One region of the Streptomyces sp. NPDC051018 genome, then DNA from elsewhere that is predicted to be linked to it. Evidence: riboswitches for the same ligand, from Rfam matches in the RefSeq annotation. Region 1 holds a riboswitch; each other region holds the start of a gene.
The links. A riboswitch is a leader RNA that binds a small molecule or an ion and turns the genes downstream of it on or off. The one in region 1 is predicted to bind cobalamin.

Region 1 (7,354 bases):
GTCCGCAGGACGTCCTGGTCCAGGAACCGGGCCAGCTCCACCAGATTGTCCGGGCCGCCCTCCACGAGATAGCGCAGCGCCTCGGCCACCGCGCCCGCGTGGACGGTCGACTCGGCCATCAGCTCCGCGTCGGGAACGGCCTCCCCGCCCAGCAGGACGGTCGGGATCCCCGACTCCCGCAGCACGGCCAGCCCGTCCTCCCAGGCGCGCCGGCCGCCCAGCAGCCGTACGACCGCGACGGACGCGCCCTCGATCAGCGCGGGCAGCTCCGCACGGACGTCGACACGGGTCGGGTTGCCGACGCGGTAGGGCGCGCCGGACGAACGGGCCGCCAGCAGATCCGTGTCGGCGGTCGACAACAACAGCACAGTGCTCATACGGGTGCTCCAAGGTCTCCGGGGGCAGGGGGCGCGCCGGGTGGGACGAAGGGAAGATCCGTCGGCGCGCCCCGCTCGATGAGCCGCATGAGCGCGTCCGTGTCCGCGTGTTCCTCGACGAGGTCGCCGAGCCGGTCCAGCTGTTCCTCGCGCAGCGCTCCGAACGACGTGTCCGGAGCGGGTACGAAACGCCTGCCGGTGGCGCTCGCGACCCGTCTCAGGAACTGCCGCCGGAAGCCGTCGCTCTCCAGTGAGCCGTGCCAGTGGGTGCCCCACACCTCGCCGACCCGGCAGCCCTCCGGGCCGCCTCCCGCGACGGCGGTGATGAACGGCTCCCCGCCCAGGACCTCGGCGACGCCGTGGTGGATCTCGTATCCCTCCACGGGCTCACCGAGGGCCGTGCCGGCCGGCCTTGCCAGGGTCTTCCCGGCCGCGAACCGCACGCGTACGGGCAGCAGCCCGAGACCGGTCACGGATCCCGCCCGTGACTCGACCGCGTCCTCGATGTGCTCGCCGAGCATCTGGAACCCGCCGCAGATGCCCAGCACGGGACGCCCCTCGGCCGCCCTGCGCACCAGCTCCGCGGCAAGGCCCCGCTTCCTCAGCCAGTCCAGCGCCCGGACCGTGCCCCGCGTTCCCGGCACGATCACCAGATCCGCGTCGGCCAACTCCTCGGGCCGGTCGGCGAACCGCACCACCACACCCGGTTCGGCGGCCAGCGCGTCCACGTCCGTGAAGTTGGACATCAGCGGCACCGCGCACACCGCGATCCGCAGGACCTCCTCCCCGACGGGCGGCGTCACGGCCGACTCCCGGACCGTTCCGCGCAGGGACACGCGCAGCCCGTCCTCCTCGTCGATGCCGAGCCCGGACGCGTACGGCAGAACCCCGTACGTCCGCCGTCCGGTGAGCCGGCGCAGCATGTCGAGCCCCGGCTCCAGCAGCGAGACGTCCCCGCGGAACTTGTTGACCAGATAGCCCGCGACCAGCCCCTGGTCCTCGGCGCTCAGCAGCGCGGTGGTGCCGAAGAAGGAGGCGAAGACCCCGCCGCGGTCGATGTCCCCGACGACGAGCACCGGCAGCCGGCCCGCCCGGGCGACACCCATGTTGACGATGTCCGTGCGCCGCAGATTGATCTCGGCCGGGCTGCCCGCACCCTCGCAGATCACGGCGTCGTACGTGCTCCGCAGCTCCTCCAGGCACTCCACGACGGTCCCGAGCAGCGCCTCCTGACGGCCGCCGTGGTAGCCGCGCGCGCTCATCTCGCCGACGGGCCTGCCCATCAGGACCACCTGGCTGCTCCGGTCACCGCCGGGCTTGAGGAGGACGGGGTTCATCAGCGCGGTCGGCTCGACGCGGGCGGCCTGCGCCTGCATGGCCTGAGCGCGGCCGATCTCCGCGCCGTCACGGGTCACGAACGAGTTCAGGGACATGTTCTGCCCCTTGAAGGGAGCGGTCCGCACCCCCTGCCGCACGAGCCAGCGGCAGATCCCGGCGGTGACGACACTCTTGCCCGCGTCCGAGGTGGTCCCGGCGACGAGGAGCCCGCCCCCGCGCCTGCGGCCGGTCATCGGGCGCCTCCCCGGCGCAGCCGGTTCGCCGCGGCGCCCGCCGTACCCGCCGCCCGGCGGAACACCGGCCGTGCGGCGACACAGGCGCCGAGCGCGAGCAGCCCGACCCGGCGCGACAGCCGGACGGCCCGTTCGATGTCGCCGATCCCCACCGCGCGTCCCCCGCCGTTGAGCACGGGCCGGTGCTCGACCCGGCCGCCGTACGAGAGGGTGCCGCCGAGCCGTACTCCGAGGGCTCCCGCGAACGCCGCCTCGACGGGGCCCGCGTTGGGGCTCGGATGCCGGTGGGCATCGGACCGCCAGGCCCGTACGGCTCCGGGCGCGCCGCCGCCCGCGAGCACGGCCAGCGCGGCCGTGAGCCGGGCCCCCGGCCAGCCGGCGAGGTCGTCGAGGCGGGCCGAGGCCCAGCCGAACCGCCGGTAGCGGGGGGAGGTGTGACCCACCATCGCGTCCAGGGTGTTGACCGCGCGGAACCCCGCCAGCCCGGGAACTCCGGCCAGCGCGCCCCACACCAGCGCCCCCACGACGGCGTCGGAGGTGTTCTCGGCGACGGACTCGACGACCGCGCGCGCGATCTGCTGCTCGTCCAGGGCGTGCGGATCACGTCCGCACAGATGCGGCAGCCGCTCACGGGCCGCCGCCGTGTCGCCCGCGGCGAGCGCCCGCCCGACGGCACGGGCCTCCCGCCCCAGCGAGGTACCCCCGACGACGGTCCAGGTGGCGGCGGCGGTCAGGGCCAGGGAGGCGGCGGGGCTCCGGCGCGCCCCCCGGGCGAGGAGCGCGGCACCGGAAGCGGCGCCTCCGGCGCACACGGCGGTGTGCAGCGCGCCCCAGCCGCGGTGGTCGCGCCACAGGACACGCTCGACGGCGCCCGCGGCCCGCCCGAACGCGGCGACGGGGTGCCCCCGGCGGGGATCGCCGAGCAGCAGATCGCCGGTGAGGCCGAGAGCGGCGCCGTACGCGAATACTCGGTCGGCACGCATGGGTCAGGCCGTTGCCCCGCCTCGGGGGAACGGTGAACCCGGTGCCGTGCCGGGCGCCTTCAGCCCCTTCGGAGCTCCGGGCGCTCCCAGTGCGTTCGGGGCATTCAGTGCATTCAGGGCAGGAGCTGAACCGCAGCCGCGCATGGCGAAATGTCCTCACTCAGGGTGTCCGCGCCCTGGTTCGACGAGTCCGACGGTGAGAGTTCCTGGCTCCCGGGAGTCATTCCCGGTCACAGTGGCGGGACCGCGCCGGATTCGCACCGGCTTCCTCTGCCTCCGTCGTGATGGCCAAGGAAGTCCACCACGCTCCGAGAACACCCGTCAACCTGCCTTTGACCTGCGGAGGGGCAGTGTGCTGAGCCCCACATCCGGACAGCCGGAGGGCCGGGCACCCCCATCGGGTGCCCGGCCCTTCGACGGAAACGGGTGAGGCGCGGACGTGAGTCCCGACGGCCGCGGCCGTCAGGTGACGATCAGATAGATCCCGTACGCCACGGCCGCCGTGCAGAGCGCGAAGCAGGCGTACGCGCCGGTACGGGCGAGGGCCGCGGAGCCACCGCCTCCGCCTGCCGCCGACTCCTGCTTGCTGAGCGCGACCACGCCGACGGCGAAGAGACCCACCACCACCACGGTCGACACGAGGCTCACGCCGAAGACGGAGCCGAGGGCTTCCCAGTCGATTTTCATGCTGATCTGTCCTTACACCGCGGCCCGGCTCGCCGGACCCGCTTCGGGGGCCGAGGGAGCGGGGGACGGGATGGTGGTCTTGAGGTCGTCCTGGGCGAGGGCGGCGTTGACGGCGCCCACGGGCTCGCCGTGCTCGACGTCGTTCACGTTCGTGTGGTCGACGACCTGGCGGCGCGAGACCAGCCAGATCGCGGCACAGGAGGCGATCAGGAAGACGGCGACGGCCGCCACTCCCCAGTCACCCTGCTTGGTCACGAACTCGGAGCCCGCGGCCACCAGTGCGGCGGCCGGCAGCGTCAGACCCCAGGCCACGAACATCCGGGTGGCGGTGGACCAGCGGACCACCCCGCCCTTGCGGCCGAGGCCGGCACCCATGACGGCACCGGAGCAGGAGTGCGTGGTGGAGAGGGAGAAGCCGAGGTTCGAGGAGGCGAGGATGACACTGGCCGCGCTGGTCTGGGCGGCGAAGCCCTGCTGCGGCTGGAGGTCGGTCAGACCCTTGCCCATGGTGCGGATGATGCGCCAGCCACCGAGGTAGGTGCCGAGCGCGATCGCGACGCCCGCGGAGACGATGACCCACATCGGGGGGTTGGAGCCGGGGGAGAGCACATCGCCGGCGACCAGGGCCAGCGTGATGATTCCCATCGTCTTCTGGGCGTCGTTGGTGCCATGGGCCAGCGAGACCAGACCGGCCGAGGCGATCTGACCCGCCCGGTAGCCCTTCTCCGTGCCCTTGCCGTCCGCCTTGCGTCCGATGCGGTACGTCAGCCTGGCGGCGAAGAACGCGCCGATGCCGGCGACCAGCGGCGCGGCGACGGCGGGAATCAGGACCTTGGTGACGACCGTGCCGCCGTTGACGCCGCTCATGCCGACCGAGGCGATGGTCGCACCGATCAGTCCGCCCATCAGGGCGTGCGAGCTGCTGGACGGCAGGCCTATCAGCCAGGTGGCCAGATTCCAGAGGATGGCGCCGACGAGCGCCGCGAAGATGACTTCGGGGGTGATGCCTGACTCGTTGACGATGCCGCTGGAGATCGTCTTCGCGACCTCCACCGACAGGAACGCGCCGACGAGGTTGAGCACGGCGGACATGGCCACCGCGGTCTTGGGCTTCATTGCGCCGGTCGAGATGGTCGTCGCCATCGCGTTGGCGGTGTCGTGGAAACCGTTCGTGAAATCGAACACGAGAGCTGTCACGATTACGATCGTGAGCAGCAGCGTGATGTGTTCCATTTACCCAGGCAATCTTTGGAGGTCAGTGGCTCGCCGAACGTAGGTAACCTGGGTGAACGGAAGGTGAACTGGGGCCGGACTCGGGGTGTCTCCAACCGGTTCTTATCCTTCCGCTTCCGCTTCCCCCGGGCCGGGATTCCGGTTGCGGCCGTTCGAGGCGGACAGGAAGTGGCTTTCGAGGGATTTTATGGTGATATGCATCACCGCGCTTCCCCGACACGCCATCCGGGTCACCGGGCGGGCCGGAGCGGTCGGTGGAACCCGGGGATCCGGGTTCCCGGGCGTTCGACGGAAACCCGATCCCCGAACATTCGCGCCCCTTGTGCGCCCGGTGATTCCGGACAGTCCTCCGCCCGTCTCCGGCCCGTCCTCCGCCGGTCTCCGGCCTGTCCGCCGCCCGTCTTCTGCCCGCCTTCGGCCCGGTCTTCGGCTTCAGGGGCTACCCCGGCCGGCGCCCGTCCACTGGCAGCGTGCCGCGCCCGTGCCGACACTGAGGGGATGCGTCCGGTAACCGCGACGGCAGCGGCCGTCACCACCCTGATAGGCGTCGGCGCGGCCGCGGCCGTGGCCGGCCGGTACGCGGGCGACGCCACGCTCAAGGCGTCGCCCGGCCGAGCCCTCCCCGGGGACCCCCGGCTCACCGTGCACGCCACCGCGGCCGGCCAGGTGACCCTGACCCGGGCCCTCGCCTCGCGCCGCCCCGGCACGTACGGGATCGAGGGACCGGGCGTCCACGCGATCGTCGGCCCCGTCCTCGAAGGGGTCTCCCACCCCGCCGACACCCTGGTCCGCAGGCTGGAGCAGGTCGGCCACGGAGCCCTGGAGCCCGGTACCCGGGTCCGGATGACCCCCCGGCTCCACACCGGCACCCCCACGGAGGCCCTGGGCATCGACCACGAGGACGTCAGCATCCCCGGCGAACTCGGTCCACTGCCCGCCTGGTTGGTGCCGGGCCCCCGCGACACCTGGGTGATCGCCGTGCACGGGCTCGGGGCCACCCGGGAACACCCCATGAACCTCCTTCCGTTTCTGCACGGCAGACGCATGCCCGTGCTCGGCCTCGGCTACCGGGGCGACCCGGACGCGCCCCGCCCCCCGGGCGGCCTCGGCCACCTCGGCGACTCCGAGTGGCGGGACCTGGACGCGGCCGTCCGCTTCGCCGTGGGCCGCGGCGCCGTGAGCGTCGTGCTGCTCGGCTGGTCCACGGGCGCCGCCATGGCACTGCGCACCGCCGCCAACTCCACGCTGCGCGACCGGATCAGCGGGCTCGTCCTCGACTCCCCGGTGCTCGACCAGGACGCGACCCTGCGGGGTCTGGCCGCCGCCCGCCACACCCCCGGACCCCTGGTGCCGCTCGTCGCCAGAGCGGCCCGCGGCCGGGCGGGGCTGGCCGGGGGCGGGCTGATCACCATGGCCCGCGCACAGGCCGTACGGGTGCCGACCCTGATCCTCCACGGCCCCGACGACACCCTCGCCCCCTGGGGGCCCTCCCGGGCACTGGCCGCGGGCCGTCCCGAACTCGTCACCCTCCACACGGTCCTCGACGCCCCGCACGCGGCCATGTGGAACGCCGACCCGGCCGGGTACGAGGAAGCGCTCCGCCGCTTTCTGACCCCCTTGCTCTAGAGGGCGTAGGAGCGGGCGCCGTACGACGCGGGCGACGGCGCCACCGGGGTCGTGCGGCATCGGTGTGGTCGGCGCGGTCGGCGTCGTCGGTGTGGTCCGGGCCGGGCTCTCCTCGTCGGCCTCTTCGCGACCGGCTCGTGCGCTGCGGGGAGACCGATGACTTTCCCCGGGTGACGAAGTCGGAAGGGCGGGGACGGATGTCTCCCGGGCCGGGAGAGAAGTGGTGTGCGATGAGGCTGGTACTACAGGAGTTCCTGTCGCTGGACGGCGTCTCCCAGGGGCCCGGCTCCCCGGACGAGGACACCAGCGACGGATTCGCCCGGGGCGGCTGGTTCGTGCCGCACCTGGACGAGGCGTTCGAGCGGGTGGCCGCCGGCTGGCTCGGCGCGGCGGACGCATTCCTGTTCGGCCGCCGTACCTACGAGAACTTCGCCCGGGACTGGCCGGAGATGACCGACCACCCGAACGCCCGCATTCTGAACGGTTCGCCGAAGTACGTCGCCTCCCAGACCCTGACCGAGGCCGGGTGGCAGCCGGCCACGATCCTGTCCGGCGACATCCCCGCCCGGGTCGCGGAACTGAAACGGCGGCCCGGCCGCGAGCTCCAGATCCACGGCAGTGCCCGGCTCGGCCAGTCCCTGCCGGCCGCCGGCCTGATCGACGAGCTGCGGCTCGCGATCGCCCCGGTGGTCGTGGGCAGCGGACGACGGCTGTTCCCGGACGGCGGCACCCCCGCCGGCCTGCGGCCGCTGCACAGCGAGACGACGCCGAGCGGTATCGCGGTGCAGATCTTCGAGCCGACGGGCCTTCCGGAGTACGGGACGTACGGGGTCGGCGCGTAAGGGCTGTCCCGGGCTGATCGAGCCGGTCTCCGGGC
Region 2 (7,354 bases), on a different contig from region 1:
GCGGCGGCGGGCAGCACCGGCAGCGCCGGCCAGCCGAGGGGATACAGCGAGGGGTTGAGTTCGGCCGGGTCGAACCCGGTGTTGCCGAAGAGGATCACCGCCGACAGCACCCCGCAGCCCGCGACCGCCCATTCGGCGAGCCGCCAGGGGTCGGGCCGGTAGGTCGTGCGGGTGACACGCCGCCCGCCGAGGCGCAGCCCGCCCAGGCACAGCAGCGCGCCGAGTCCCATCGCGGGCAGGCCGAGCAGTCTCGGGGCGGTGGGGTCGAGGAGCCCGTACGCCCCGGCGCACAGACCGCACATGCCGAGCAGCATCAGGACGCCGGTCAGCCTGCGGGAGGCCGGGGTCGCGGAGCCCGCGCGCCCGTAGCCCCGGGAGTCCATGGCGGCGGCGAGCCGCAGGGAGCGTTCCAGCGCGTCCTCCAGCACGGGGACGACGATGCTCCGCAGGGCCCGGAAACCCTTGGTGCGGCCCGCCCGCAGCCGCCGTGCGCGGTTGACGCGCTGGGCGCTCTGCACCAGTTGGGGGGCCACGCTGATCGATACGGTGACCGCGACGCCCAGTTCGTACAGGGCTCCGGGCAGCACGCGCAGCGCCCGCTTGGGGTTGGCGAGGGTGTTGGCGGCGCCGATGCAGCACAGCATGCAGGCCAGCCTCAGTCCCTCCGTCACCGCCGACAGCAGTGCCTCCAGGGAGACGGGTCCGCCGATGCGGATGCCCGCGTACCAGTCGGGGGTGGGGATCTCGGGCAGTTGGAGGATGAAGTGGTCGTGCGGGGTGATGCCGGTGCCGAACACGGCCCGGAACACCACCCGGATCGCGATCACCGCCAGCGCCAGATACAGGTAGTACACAAAGCCCCGCGCCCAGGGGGCCTCGGTGCGCCTGGAGGTGACGACGTATCCGAGGACGGCCAGGACCAGCAGGAGCAGCAGGGGGTTGTTGGTGCGGCTGACGGCCGTGGCCAGGGCGAGTGCCCAGATCCACCAGGCCACGGGGTGCAGGGTGCGCGGGAGCCGGCGGCCGCCCGTGTCCGGCATCCGGCCGGGCACGGGCGACTGAGCCGGTGTCGTGGTACGGGCCACCCGCTACCCCGAGCGTCTGCGGCGGTGGGCGGCATAGGCTCCCGCGCCGATCAGCAGCACCAGGACACCGGTGGCCGCGGCGGGCAGATAGGAGCCGCGGTCCTGTTCCGGCGCCGCCGCGGGAGCCGCGTCCACGACGACGGGTCCGGAGGCCGCGAGGGCGCCCGGAGAGGTCGCCGGTGCCGTGGACGCGGGGGCCCGCGGTGAGGAGGGCGGTGGGGAACTCGGTGGAGCCGTGGTCTTGGCCGGTGGGGGCGCCGGGGTCCTGCGGGAGGGCGGCGTGGCCGGGCCGGGGGCCGGGCCGGTGTCGGTGCCCGGCGGCGGCGGGGGCGCGGTCCGGGTGTCCCTGGGCGCGGGTTTCCCTCCGCCGGTGGGCCGGGTGTTGTGGGCGCGGAGCTGGTCGGGGGTGACGGTGGGACGGCCCTTCGTGCCGCCGATATCGGTCCCCCCGAAGATCCACAGGTCCACACTGCCGGGTTTGGGCCGGTAGAGCATGGCGCCGAGCTGGCTGTAGGTCCAGGTGTTCCGGCCCGGGTCGGCGTGCCAGTACGACCAGTAGGCGGACGCGGGCGGGGTCAGGACGCAGTCCTCCTGCTCCGGCGGCGGGAACTGCTTGCCGCCCCGGTGGCCGCTGTAGCCGATCCGGCAGATGAACGCCGGGCCGTCGTGCCCGGTTCCGGTGGTGCGCCAGCCGCCCTGGTTGAGGAGTTCGTAGCCGGTGGTGGGGGTGGTACCGCAGGACCGGTAGACGGGGCCTCCCCAGCGGCTGAAGTCGACGGCCAGGACCGCGCCCGAGGTGGTGGTGCACTGCCCGATGGGCTGGGGTGCGGCCGCCGCCGGGCCACCGCCGGCGCCGAGACCGGCCGCGGCCAGCCCGAACGCCGCGGCGGCCCGTGCGAGGCGCCCGGCGGGACTCGTCTTCATGACGGCTCCCCGGCGGCAGTCCTGGTCCGGCGCCTGCGGACGAGGAGGGTCACGGCGCATCCCGCGGCCGTCAGGGCCGCCGCCACGGCCGCGAGCAGTTGGCCCGGGACACCGGTCGAGGCGAGCGGACCGCCACCGGAGCCCCCTGCCTCGCCCTGGGGCAGCGGGCCGCCGCCGTCCTCACCGGGGGTGACGATACGGGGTGGGGTGGGGTTGCCGCCCGGATCGCCCGCACCCGGGGGCCGGGGGGTCGTACCGTTCAGGCTGCGGCTGAGCGTGCCGAAGGAGATGCCCGTCGAACCGCCCGCGGCCTGGGTGGAGGCACGGACGTCGGAGCCGCGCTGCCCGCCCTTGGCGACATTGAATCCGCCGTCCGCGTTCTGCTGGGAGGCGAGGAACGCGCGCGCCTTGCCGATCTTCGCCCGGTGGTCGGCGGCGTCGAGGGAGAGCGCCTGGATCGCCAGGGCCGCCGAGTTCACCGAGTTCCCGGAGGCGCCGGGGAAGCCGCCGTCCGCCAGTTGGCGGCCCGCCAGCCAGGTCAGCGCCCGGTCCACCGCGGCCTGTGAGCCCGCGTCCGGGAGGAGGTCGAGGGCCATCGCGGCCATCGCGGTGGAGTCGACCTCCGGCTCGCTCGCCTCGCCGATCAGGCTCGGCCAGGCGCCCGAGGGCTCCTGGAGGCTCTTGAGGTAGGCGATCGGCTCGGCGGCGGCCGTCGTGTCATTCGCCCGGAGCTGGGCGATGACGCCGAGGGACTGGGAGAACACGGAGGTGGCGTTGGTGTACGCGCCCTTGGCCGCGCAGGAGCGGTCGGGCGCGGGCGACTTGGCGGAGCAGACGCCCGAGGCGAGGGCGGCGAGGAGATTCTTCCCGCCGAAGTCCCGGGGGTCTCGGCCCACCGCTTCGGCGAGCAGGGCGGCCTTGGCGATGGAGCCGCCTCCGGCGTACTTCGTACCGAGCTTGGTCCAGTCGTGCAGGGTGCGTCCGGTGCCGTCCTTGCCGCCGCCGTCGAGGAAGTCCACTACGGTCCGCAGGGCGTTGTTGTCGTGTCCGGTGGCGGCGAGCGCGAACGCCCCGTCGATGGTCAGGCCGTAGTCGGCGAAGCCGCTGCCGCGGGCGTTCTCGTAGTAGCGCCCCTGGAGCAGCCGGCTGGTGTGGGTCAGATAGGCGGTGGCCTTCCGCAGGTCGGGGCTCTTGCCCGGGGGTGTGACCGGGGGCTTCGGCTCCTCGGGCGGTTCGGTGGTGAGGGCGAGGAGGTCCGTGCCGGCGCCGGCGATGGTGGCCGGGACGGTCGCGTACAGCTTCGGTTCGGTCAGGCCGTCCTCGAAGGAGAAGGCTCCGCCGGGCAGTTGCTGCCGGGACAGCCAGGAGGTACCGGCGGCGGCCCGGGTACGGTCGCCCAGGACCCGCAGGGCCTGAACGGCCCAGCCGGTGCTGGGGGCGCTGCCGGCGGTGCTGTAGGCGGAGGCGGGCCAGCCGCCGTCCGTCAGCTGGGTCTTCGTCAGATACTCACGGCCCTTGGCGACCACGGCGTCGTGTCCGCCGGCGCGGTGGAGGGCCAGCAGGATCAGACCGGTGGTCCCCGGCTCGCTGTCGCACCACTCGCCCGCGCGGATCAGAATGCCGGTGAAGCCGCCGTCCTCGCACTGGAGTCCGGTCAGCCGGGCCACCGAGGCGGGCGGCGGTGTCGCCTTTCCGTTGAGCAGTGCCACCACGGCCAGGGCCTGGCCCTCGGCCTGGAACGTGGTACGGAAGTCGCCCTCGGTGAGGCAGCCGGGCACCGGCTCTGCGCCCGCGACGGGGGCCGGGCAGACGTACTTCAGCAGATCGCCGAGGAGGTCGCGTCCGCCGAAGGCGCGCGGGTTCTCTCCCGCGGCCAGGGCGACGAGGGCGAGCCGGGCCGCCGCGGTCGCGCTGGGAGGCTGGTCCTTGCCGTCGGGGTAGGCGTACGCCTCGGTCTGCGCCGGCGTGGCGAGGTAGGCCGCGGCCTTCTTCGCGGCCGGGGAGCCGCGGTCCGCGGCGGCGAGCGCCAGCACGGCCTCGGCGGTCTCGGTGTGCCTCGGCGCGCCCGTCTCGGGGTCGACGACCCGTTCCCCGTCCTTGAGTTGCTGGCCGAGCCAGCGCACCGCGGCCGGTACGTCGACCGATCCGGGCGGCACACCGGGACCCCCGGGGTCTCCGGGGCCGCCCGGCCCGGGATCGCCCCCGGCCCTGACGTCGTCGGGGGAGAACGAGGGCTTCCCGGTGGTGCCGCCGATGTCGGTGGCTCCGAAGACCCAGGCGTCGACATCGCCCGCGCGCGGGGTGCGCGACATGGCGCCCAGCGGGCTGTAGGTCCAGCTCTTCTGACCGGGCGAGGCGATCCAGTACGACCAGTAGGCGCTGGCCTGGGGCGTCTGGACGCAGTCCTCCTGGGCGGGGGTCGGGTACTGGGTGCCGGTGCTGCCGTGGCCGATCCGGCAGATGAAGGCGTCGCCGTGGGACTGGGTACCGGTGGTGGTGAACCCGGCCTCGTGGAGCAGTTCGAAGCCGGTGGTGGGCGTGGTGTCGCAGCCGCGTTCGACCTTCCCGCCGAACTTGCTGAAGTCGACGGCGACGACGGCGCCCTTCTGCGGGGTGCACTCCTCCACCGGGGCCGCGGTCGCGGTCGCCGGTGCCGTGAGGAGCGACACGGCCGCGCCCAGGGTCAGCAGTGCCGCCGTCCCCAGGGACAGCAGCCGTCTGCCCCTCGATCTGTACCGATCCGCATGAAGTCCCGTCCCCACCGCTGCCCCTCGGTTCCCGCGCGGCACGGACGGAAACGTGGCGACGGCCCGGGGTCCGGTGAACCGGCCCCTGGGCGGGACGACCACGCCGTAGTCCGCGACGGCGCTGTACTCGTGCTGCTTTCCGGGCACCAGGTAATCCGGCTCGTCCCGCGTACTGATGCGCGGAACCTACGGTTGCGGGTCAGCGCCGGACTTCGACCGGCTTCCCCTGGTGCTGAACAGTTGTCAGCCGGAGTGCAACACGGGTGAACGACCACCGTCAAGATGGCGTAAGTCTCAGCTGCGGACCAAACCCCGCGTGATGGGGCATCTGGCGCGGACGGGACGGCTCGGGTAGCGTCCGGGGCTGCCGCACGGGGGAATCCGGTGGGAATCCGGGGCTGACGCGCAACGGTGTGGGACGGCAAGGAGCCGTTCCGAGCCCGAATGCCCGTGCGGTGAGGCACCACTGGAAGCCGTATGCACGCGATCCGGACAGCGGCCCCGACTTCCCGCCCGCCCCCACGGCGGCCCGGGCAAGGACGGCATGGCCGCGTCCCGACTCCACAGGGAGCAGGCCCATGTCGCCCATCCGCCCCAGACACCGCCTCGCGCTCGCGGTGCCCGCCGTCCTCACGGCGCTCGCCCTGGCCGCGCCACCGGCCGGCGCGACCTCCACCCCCGCCGACATCGCCACCTCGAAGACGAACGGCGTCGCCTATCTGAAGTCCCTTCAGGCCGCGGACGGTTCATACGCCGGATCGGGTCTTTCCAACGAGTGGGCGTTCAGCGCGTTCGCGGCCGCCGGCACGGCCGTCGTGGACGTCTACCCCGGCACCGACACCACCAAGAACGCCCGTACGGTCTACCGCAATCTGCTCTCCACCGCGGCCTGGCCCTCGGCCTCCCCCGTGGTCACCGACTACCAGCGCGCGACCCTCAACGCCTACGCCGCGGGCATCGACCCGGCCCGGGTCTCCGCCTCGCGCAACCTCATCGCCCAGATCTACGGCTACTGGCAGACCGCGGAACCCGGCTACTTCGGCCCCTCCGCCAACTTCAACGGCACGGTGTTCGCGGCGCTCGCACTCGTCGGCGCGAAGACCCAGGCGGGCGCCACCCGGGTTCCCCAGGCGCTCGTCGGCTCCATGGTCGCCCGCGTCCGCGCCAACCAGCACACCGACGGCGGCTGGGCCCACAGCAAGGCCGAGGGCAACCCGGCGGCGCTCGCCCAGCCCGGCGACATCGACATGACCGGCGCGGCCCTGGCAGCGCTCTGCGTCTCCGGGGTGCCCGCCACCGACACCGATGTGGTGCAGGGCAAGAACTTCCTCAAGTTGAAGCTGGCCAACGCCTCCGGCGCCTTCAACTCCCTATACGGGGCCAACACCAGCTCCAACGGCTGGGCCGTCGCCGGGCTCAACGCCTGCGGTATCAACCCCCAGACCGGCGACTTCCTCACCCCGGCGGGCAAGACCCCCGTCGACTTCCTCATCGCCAACCAGTACAACCCCGGCGGCGGCTTCAAGTACAAGCCCACCGACGGGGTGCCGTCCGCCTACTCCTCCACCGACGCCCTCCGGGCGGTCGCCGGCGGCGGATTCACCTCGGCCCCGCCGCTGCCGACGACCGCCGGCGCTCCCCAGTGGGTCGCCCAGCCGTCGTTCACCGCCGGTACGGCCACCAGACTCGCGCTCACCGTCGACGACGGCGCGGGCGGTCTGAAGGTGTGCTCGGTCTCCCTCACCCCGACCGGGACGACCACCACGCTCGGCGATGTCCTCACCGCGGCGGGCTCCGGCGCCACTCCCTCGGGCTGTGTCACCTCCGTCACCCCCGCGTCCGGCAGCGGCACCGTCACGGCGGTCAACGGCAAGGCCAACAGCGGCTCCAACACCTGGAAGGCCAGTGTCGACGGATCCGCGTTCACCACCGCCTCCCGTGGCACGGTGGTCAACGTGGGCGCCACCATCGCCCTGCGCTGGGGCCCCTGACCCGGCCGGGTGACGCCGGCATTCGGCCCGTCCCCGGGCGGGGCTCGCACCGCCCCGCCCGGCGGACCCGACGGGCCCCGGTCTACCGGTCCTTGAAGACGGGTTCGCGCTGCCCTTGGGCGAATGCGGCCTTCGCCTCGGCGTGGTCCTCGGTGAGCGAGCAGATCACCTGGGTCCGCATCTCCAGGTCCAGATGGTCGCGGAAGGCCCCGAGGCCGAGGCCGGCGTTGAGCATCTCCTTGGTCTGGCGGATTCCCATCGGGGAGAGTTCCGCCATCCGCTGTGCGAGCTCCAGTGCCTCCTTCAGGGGGTCTTCCGCGATGCGGTTGAGATACCGGAGCTCAAGGGCCCGCGGTGCGTCCAGCACGCCTCCGGTGTAGAAGAGCTCGGCGGCGGCCGCGGGCCCGATCAGCCGTGGCAGGAAGTACGACAGCCCGACGTCGCCGGCGGACATGCCGAGCTTGGCGAAGGGCGCGTGGAAGCGCGCGTCGGGGGCCGCGATCCGCAGGTCGGCCGCGGAGGCGATGGAGAAGCCACCGCCGACGGCGTGCCCCCGGACGGCCGCGACGACCGGCTGCGGCAGTTCCCGCAGCAGCATGATCATCGA
Region 3 (7,354 bases), on a different contig from region 1:
CCGGCCTGGTTCGGATGGTCGTCGGAGGCCGGCTGAAACGGCGGGAGTCCACCCGAGGAGCCCTCGGGTGACCGTCGGACCGGCCGCCGGGAGGCGCGGTCCGCGGGCCTGCGGCGGCCCGTAAGGGAGACGTACGACCCCAGGGTCACCCGGCGCACGGGGTCAGAGTGCGGCTGTCGTGGCCGGTGTTCCCGTGGACCCCGGGGCCGTCGCCGGGGCGAGGAGCCGTTCCGCCAGCTGTCCGAAGACCAGCCCGAAGACCGTCCACAGGGTGACCTGGATCGCGAGGGTCGCCAGCCGGAACTCCCAGACCACGGTGGCCGGGAAGCCCTTCGGGACCTCGTTGAACGACGGCAGGAACACAAACGCGACCCCCACGGCCACGACGAACCCGGCCGCCGCGGCGACGGTCGCGTTCCAGTTCCCCAGCCGGGGCGCCAGCCGCTTCCCGGCGATCACCGCGGCCACCGCCAGCAGCACACTGAGCACGATCATCAGGAAGTACAGCGCGGTGCGCCCGCCGATGGTGCCGGGGTCCCCGACGGCCGGCGGGTTCGGCGGGTACTTCAGATACGGCACGACGTACACGGTGACCAGTGCGCCGAGGGCCACCAGCGCGGCCGTCGCGCGCGGGCCGAACCGCCCGATACGGCCGAGGGCGACGCAGTACGCGAGCGCGGCGATCCCGCCGATCGCGACGCCGAAGACCAGGACGCCGGTGGCGAGACCGGCGGTCGACTGCATGGCGCGGCTGACGAGTTCCTCGCCGCCGTGCTCATGGCTGCCGGCCTCCTCGAAGGCGATGGCCGCGTCCACCGGGCCCTCGCCGATGAAGTACGCGACGGCCAGCGCGAACACCCCGGCGACGAGGCCCGCGAGCATACCGCGCACCAGCAGGGCTCTGACGGATATGGAAGGCATGGGTGAGTGTTCCCCTGTGTGGTGAAGGCGGCTCGGTCCGCTGCTGCGGACAACGCGTCCGAGATACGGCGCCGGGGCGCCGCGAGAGGGATTCCGGAGGGGGGTGTGCCGCCGGAACGATGTGTGTGCGGGCGAGGCGTCCGGGGTCCGGAGGACATCCGTGTTCCTGGACTTCCGTGTCCCTGGACTTCCGGGGTCCGTTGACGTCCGGGCGCGGCCCTCAGTGGCAGGGGAAGCCGAGCAGATGACGCCCGTCGTGGACCCACTCGTGGACGGTCTCTCCGGAGACGAGCGCGACCGCGCCCTGCTCCGCGCCGACGAAGTAGAGGAGGACCAGCATCAGCAGGCCGAAGAAGGCGGCCCAGGGGGCGATCGCCCTCAGTGAGACGGGGGTGAGTGCCGGTGCGGCGGCGGGTGCGGGCGCGGCGGACTGAGCCATGGCAGAACCTCCTGAGGGAACAACGCGTCCCGGTCGTGGTGCCTGGGACGAGGGCGCTGGGTCTGACTTCCCGCAGAGGTACGGGTACACAGTGGCGCGACCGTGCCGGATTCTCACCGGACTTCCGTCACGCCCTCGTCATGTCCACGTGACCGTACCGTGTACGGCCGGGTGCCGCCATGGCTCGTACGTGCGCAAACGCGCGAACGGCACGGGAAGGGAGGCATGTGAACTCCCGTGATGTGCTTGGCTCTTGGAGCACTCGACGGGAGGGAGTGGGGAGATGACGGTACGGGTGACATTGATCTCACCCGCGACGACGTCCGCGCTGCGGGAGGCACGTTTCGAGGGGGAGGTCTCCCTCGACGAGCAGGGTCTCGCCGCCGCGCGGGCCGTGGCGGGCACCCTGTCGCGCGCCGGGCGGCCGTTCACCGGCCCCTCCCTGCGCTGCCGGGAGACGGCCCGCGCCCTCGGGCTGGCGGCGGAACCCGTGGCCGGACTCGCGGACTGGGACGTGGGCCGCTGGCGGGGACGGCGGCTCGCGGAGGTCACCGGGACCGAGCCGGAAGCGGTGTCCGCGTGGCTCGCCGACCCCTCGGCCGCCCCGCACGGCGGTGAATCGCTCGTGGCGCTGTGCGAACGGGTGGGCGGCTGGCTGGCGGCCCTGCCGGACGGCCAGGTGCTGGCGGTCGTGGAACCCGCCCTGGTCAGGGCGGTCGTGGTGCATGCGCTCGCCCTGCCCCCGGAGGCGTTCTGGCGGCTGGATGTGCCACCGCTGGCCCTCACCGAGCTGACCGGCCGCTCCGAGCGCTGGAATCTGCGCTGCGGGAGCCCGTTGACGGCGGGCTGAGGGCGTCGGCCGGTCCCTGGGTGCGGCCCGGCCGCGCCACCGGCCCCGCACAGGTGCGCTCCGCCGGACCGGTGTCCCGCGCACCGGGATGCATCGGGGCGTACGGTGACGTAACGGGACCCGCTGTCGTGCACCCACCACGCCGGATGCCGCCGGGCCGGCAGCCGCCCACGAAGCCCTCCGGCCCGGCCGCCTGGAGCGAGCGGGCAGAGATCTCCGTCTCGGCCCGTCGACCGGGCAGAACCCCCGAGGCGTAACGTCGACGCGTACCCGCACATCTGCAAGGAGCGCTGACGTTTGACCGAGGAGGAGTTCACGGACTTCTACACCCGATCCGTGCACCGGCTCACCGGCCAGCTGTATGTGATGACCGGGGACTTCCACGAGGCCCAGGACGTGGTCCAGGAGGCGTTCGTACGGGCCTGGGGAGCACGCCGCCGGCTGGAGCGCGAGCGGGGGCCCGAGGCATGGGTGCGGACGGTCGCGTGGCGACTGGCGGTGAGCCGCTGGCGGCGGGTCGTGCGGGGCCGGCACGCGTGGAAGTCGCGGGACGACCCCCTGACGAGCGAAGGGCCGGATCCGGGCATGGTCGATCTGGAGCGAGCGCTGCGCCGTATGCCCTTGCGGCAGCGGCAGTGCGCCGCCCTCTTCTACGTCTGTGATCTGCCGGTGGAGCAGATAGCGGCCGAGACCCGGCTCTCCACCGGCACCGTCAAGACGCATCTGTCCCGGGCCCGCGCCAAGCTCGCCGACCATCTCGGCCGGCCGGATCATCCCGACCGGCCCGACCTTCTCGACCGGCCCGACCTTCTCGACCGGCCCGACCTTCTCGACCGGCCCGACCTTCTCGACCGGCCCGACCTTCTCGACCGGCCCGGCCTTCTCGACCGGCCCGGCCTTCTCGACCAGCCGGATCATCTCGACCCGCCCGACCTTCTCGACCAGACCGATCACCATGCACCGACCGGGGAGAGCCGTGATGTCTGACCTCGACGACCCCGTGCGGGCCGGACTGCGGAGCGCCGCCGGCCGGGCGGCTGAGCACGCTCAGCCGATCGACGCGCGTACGGTCGTCGCCAAGGGGCGGGAGCGCCGACGCCACAGACTGATGGCCGCGACCGGTGCGGGTGTGCTGTGCGCCGTGGTGTCCCTGGCCTCCGTGGTCCTCACGAGCGGGGAGACCGCGCCGGTACGGCCGCCCGTACCCGCGGACGTCCCCTCGGACCCGGCCTCCCTGTCGACCGCCACCCCGGCGCCGAAGTCGACCTCGGGCGCCGGGTCCACCGGAGCCGCGACCCCGGAGGGCGGGCCGCCCCTGTCCACCGCCCCGGCCCCGGAGACCAGTCCGCCGGTGCCCCCGTCCCTGACGATGCCGCCCGGGCCCGGCACGACGGCGGTTCCGGAACGCGGCCCGCGCGGGTGACCGGGGTGCCCTGAGGGCGTCCGCTGCCGGGGTGTGTCCCGGGCGGGATGGAACAGCCTCCAACGTGATCCGCGTCACGTCGTGTCAACCATTTACCTACCTTCCTGCGTAAAGGCCAGCGAGAACCTGACCTTGCGAGGAACCGATGCCCCACCAGACCCAGAGTGACGTCCGCCGTCTGCCCGGCACAGCTGTCACTCCCGCGCGCTGCCGGAGGCTGACGGCCTCACCCTCGGCGGCGGGCGCGGGTCGCGGACGGGTCGTGAGGACGATCCTGGCGGTGTACACCGTGAGTACGGTTCTCCATCTCTGGATCCTCTCCGCGATGATTCCGCCGGGCGGCTCCGGCATCAAGGACCGGCTGCTCGCATGGGACGGGCTCCTCTATGTCTCCATAGCCACCGACGGCTACCCCGACGGCTTCACCCGTACGGCCACGGGCGAGCCGGCGGGCAACAACCTCGCCTTTTTCCCGCTCTTCCCCCTGCTGACCAGATGGCTGCACCGCCTCACCGGCATGGATCCGGGCACGGCGGCCATCGTCATCGCCCACGTCTCGCTGCTGGCCGCGCTGTTCGCCGTCCACGCGCTGGTGACCAGGCTGTACGACACGCGCACCGCGACCATCACGATCGTGCTGCTCGCGGGGGCGCAGCCCATGGCCCTGACCTTCCTCATGGGCTACAGCGAGTCCCTCTTCCTCGCGCTCGCCGCAGGCGCGCTGCTCGCCGCGCACCGGGGCGTGTGGCTGACCGCCGGTTCGCTGGGTCTCCTCGCCGGACTCACCCGCCCCGCCGCCTTCGCCCTCGCGGTCGCGCTCGCCGTGGCGGCCGTCCTCGCCATGCGGCGCGAACGCCGTATCTCCGCACGCCCGGTCCTCGGGGTCGCCCTTGCCTGCGCCGGAACCCCCGCGTATCTCCTCTGGGTCGGCCTGCGTTCCGGACAGCTCAACGCGTGGTTCCTCATCCAGGAGGCCGGCTGGGGAACCCACTGGGACAACGGCGCGTCCTTCCTCGCCTTCCTGCGCGAAACGCTGCTGCGGGGAGAGGGCTGGGTGGCCGTGAGCACCGCGGTGCTCCTGGTCGGAGCGATCTGCGCGACCGTCCTCGCCTGGCACCGCGGCGCGTGGCCGCCGCTGCTGGTCTACGGCTCGACGATGCTCGTCCTCACCCTCGCGCAGAGCAACTTCTACCACTCGAAACTACGGCTCCTCATCCCCGCGATGGTCTTCCTGCTCCCGTTCGCCCGCGCGCTCAGCCGTGCCCGTACACGCTCCGCCGCCCTCGCCCTGGTGGCGGCGACGCTCTTCGGATGCTGGTACGGCGCCCATATGCTCACGAGCTGGCGATACGCGATCTAGACGATCGATTCATCGTTTCATCGATTCTGAAGGGTAGGTGGTCATGGCGATCCCGGACCGGAGGGGTGGCGCGGCCACTTAAGCTGAGCCCCGAGTTGGTCGTCGACTGCCGTGACCCGGAGCGGCTCGCCGCCTTCTGGTGCGCCGTCCTGGGTTTCACGGTGATCGACCGGAGCGAGGACAAGGTCGAGATCGGCTCCTGGGAGCCGTCCGTCGAGAAGGTCCGGGCCCGCCAGATGCCGCCCACTCCGGTGTTCATCCGGGTGCCCGAGGGCAAGACCGTGATGAACCGGCTCCACCTCGATGTCAGCCCGATCGACAGCAGCACCGATGACGAGGTGGCCAGGCTGCTCGGCCTCGGTGCCGTCAAGGCGGACGTGGGCCAGGGCCCCGGCCGGAGCTGGGTGGTCATGGCCGATCCCGAGGGCAACGAGTTCGACGTCCTGCGCACCCTGGCGCCGTCCCGCTTTTGATCCGTTCCAAGGATCGGTGGTCGTTGGCGGTCAGTGAGCTCCGGACGGGCTGTCCGCAGCGGCTCGTTGTGCCGGACGGCGGTGGTCAGCGTGCGGGTTGGCCGCAGCAGCCTGGATGCCGTGCCCGGCCGGCCGGTGATCGGACTGACCAGAGGGGTGTTGCCGCGGCTCGGAAGCTCGGGTGACTACCTGGGAGCGATGGATGGAACGTTCGTTCCAGTGGGATGGTGAGGGTCTGGATGCAACGGCCTTTCATGGGAGCTCCGGACCCGGGGAGTATGGGGAATTCACGGTTCCGAATTTGTCGGCAGCCGGCCACTTTCGCCACCGGAATCACTGATGTCACCGCCATTGCGGCTGACCCGGCGCCGAGAGTCGGCTTGTCGTTCCCGGCTTTCGGGAGACGGTGTCCATGAATTACTTGCGTTCTCAGGACAGATGACAGTTTGACGTACGTATTCCCATTCGCCCTATGGCTTCGGTCATGAGCCGGAAGTACCGTAATGAAGACCGTCGCCCCGGGTGGTCGCGGATGGACGGCATGCCGTGGTGCGCCCGGACGACAGACCGACGCTCTTCTGGAGGGGGAAGCATGGCCGACGAGAAGAAGACGGAAGCGGACTGGTTCGACAAAACCCTGGGCCGGGCGGCAAGGGCCGGCGCGGCCAAGGTCACCTGCGGCGCGTCGGAGATCGCCGGAGTGGGCAAGCCCATCGAGGACTTCGTCACCGAGCAGTCGCGCAAGGGCCAGGAGCGGTACGACAAGCTCTCTCCCGAAGAGAAGCGCCAGATCGACTACTGGCGCACCAGGTCGTTCTGACGCGAACTCCCCGCCGGCCAAGCCGCGCGCCGCACGAGCCGTTACGCCGATGAGCCCGTCCGCCCCGCAACACGCGGGGCGGACGGCCTGCTTCTCCGTATATCCACCGTTCATTGAATGAGCCTGCGGCTCGAAGATTTCCGCCACTTGGTCGGGAGCAGTGACAGGCTCCTCGTTGTCCGTTCGGTAGGCATGACCGCTCCGAGATTCGTCTGCGGGTGTCGTCCGCGGGTGCCTTCAAGAGCGCGGTCGCCCCGTCGGCGAGGAGTACGCGGGTGCCGGAAGGGACACTCCGCCGGGTGTGTCTGCCGGCTGTTCAGCCGCCGAGTTCTCCGCTCTCCGCACGGGCGGAACGGTCCGTATGCGCCGCCGGATCTCCGTATCGGGTCGCTGGTTCAAGGCTGTTCAGGGCGTGGCTTCGGCCACAGGTTCCCGAAGACACGCGGTACTCGTGACACGGGTGGTCTCCTGAGTCCATGGGCAGTTCGTACATGGAGTACCGCGGATGCGGGTTCTGGTCGCGTGACTTCCAGGCGGAAGTGTGGCTCTATCTGCTGTCCAGGGAGGCGGCCCAAGCCGCCGGCCGCCCCGCTTGGCTCGATGCGGCCCGGGGCGACTGGGAGATTCAGGCGACCACAGGGTTCATGGGGTGCGTCTCTCCCTGCCTGGACGAGCACCTGGGAGCCCATCCCGATCGGGTCGCGACGGTGGCCGCCCTGTCGGAGCTGGTCCGGCAGCGGCTGACGGGGTGGGATCCCGCTATCCCCAAGGACGTCGTGAACGCCTTCGGAACCGGCGGTGAGCCGGAGTCCTTCAACGACGATCTGGACACCCGCCCGCTGCTGGCGTTCGCGGACATGTTCATCGGCCTGCTCCGCGGTGAGATCCCGGCCGAACCGGGCACGACCTCCGCCTTCTGACCCACTGTGACACCAACGGCCCCCGCCGGTGCGCGGCCGGTGCCGGATCGGGTGACCCCGCCCGCGGCGCACCACCCTGCGGAGCCCAGACCCTCCACCCGGACGGACTCCGATGTCCAGGCGGCGGAGCGTTCCGGGGGCGGTGGGC

Region 2: it holds a riboswitch for cobalamin, as region 1 does, so the genes downstream of both, ACIBCM_RS07470 (prenyltransferase/squalene oxidase repeat-containing protein) here and ACIBCM_RS03665 (cobalamin biosynthesis protein) in region 1, are expected to answer to the same signal.
Region 3: it holds a riboswitch for cobalamin, as region 1 does, so the genes downstream of both, ACIBCM_RS09725 (CbtB-domain containing protein) here and ACIBCM_RS03665 (cobalamin biosynthesis protein) in region 1, are expected to answer to the same signal.

The regions. Positions count from the first base shown of each region.
Region 1 is NZ_JBITFN010000001.1:899,757-907,110, forward strand. Features, by position in the region: gene cobN (cobaltochelatase subunit CobN) at 1-377, opposite strand, end outside; gene ACIBCM_RS03660 (cobyric acid synthase) at 374-1,948, opposite strand; gene ACIBCM_RS03665 (cobalamin biosynthesis protein) at 1,945-2,931, opposite strand; cobalamin riboswitch at 3,111-3,250, opposite strand; gene ACIBCM_RS03670 (hypothetical protein) at 3,394-3,618, opposite strand; gene ACIBCM_RS03675 (anion permease) at 3,631-4,851, opposite strand; gene ACIBCM_RS03680 (alpha/beta hydrolase) at 5,350-6,477, shown strand; gene ACIBCM_RS03685 (dihydrofolate reductase family protein) at 6,708-7,319, shown strand.
Region 2 is NZ_JBITFN010000003.1:249,539-256,892, forward strand. Features, by position in the region: gene ACIBCM_RS07460 (energy-coupling factor transporter transmembrane component T) at 1-1,040, opposite strand, end outside; gene ACIBCM_RS07465 (hypothetical protein) at 1,089-2,009, opposite strand; gene ACIBCM_RS07470 (prenyltransferase/squalene oxidase repeat-containing protein) at 2,006-4,771, opposite strand; cobalamin riboswitch at 4,884-5,028, opposite strand; cobalamin riboswitch at 5,131-5,206, shown strand; gene ACIBCM_RS07475 (hypothetical protein) at 5,335-6,747, shown strand; gene ACIBCM_RS07480 (enoyl-CoA hydratase/isomerase family protein) at 6,830-7,354, opposite strand, start outside.
Region 3 is NZ_JBITFN010000004.1:202,272-209,625, forward strand. Features, by position in the region: gene ACIBCM_RS09715 (hypothetical protein) at 1-36, shown strand, start outside; gene ACIBCM_RS09720 (CbtA family protein) at 163-921, opposite strand; gene ACIBCM_RS09725 (CbtB-domain containing protein) at 1,142-1,360, opposite strand; adenosylcobalamin (AdoCbl) riboswitch at 1,407-1,500, opposite strand; gene ACIBCM_RS09730 (histidine phosphatase family protein) at 1,644-2,210, shown strand; gene ACIBCM_RS09735 (SigE family RNA polymerase sigma factor) at 2,508-3,197, shown strand; gene ACIBCM_RS09740 (hypothetical protein) at 3,190-3,633, shown strand; gene ACIBCM_RS09745 (hypothetical protein) at 3,896-4,993, shown strand; gene ACIBCM_RS09750 (VOC family protein) at 5,059-5,466, shown strand; gene ACIBCM_RS09755 (hypothetical protein) at 6,059-6,286, shown strand; gene ACIBCM_RS09760 (hypothetical protein) at 6,763-7,206, shown strand.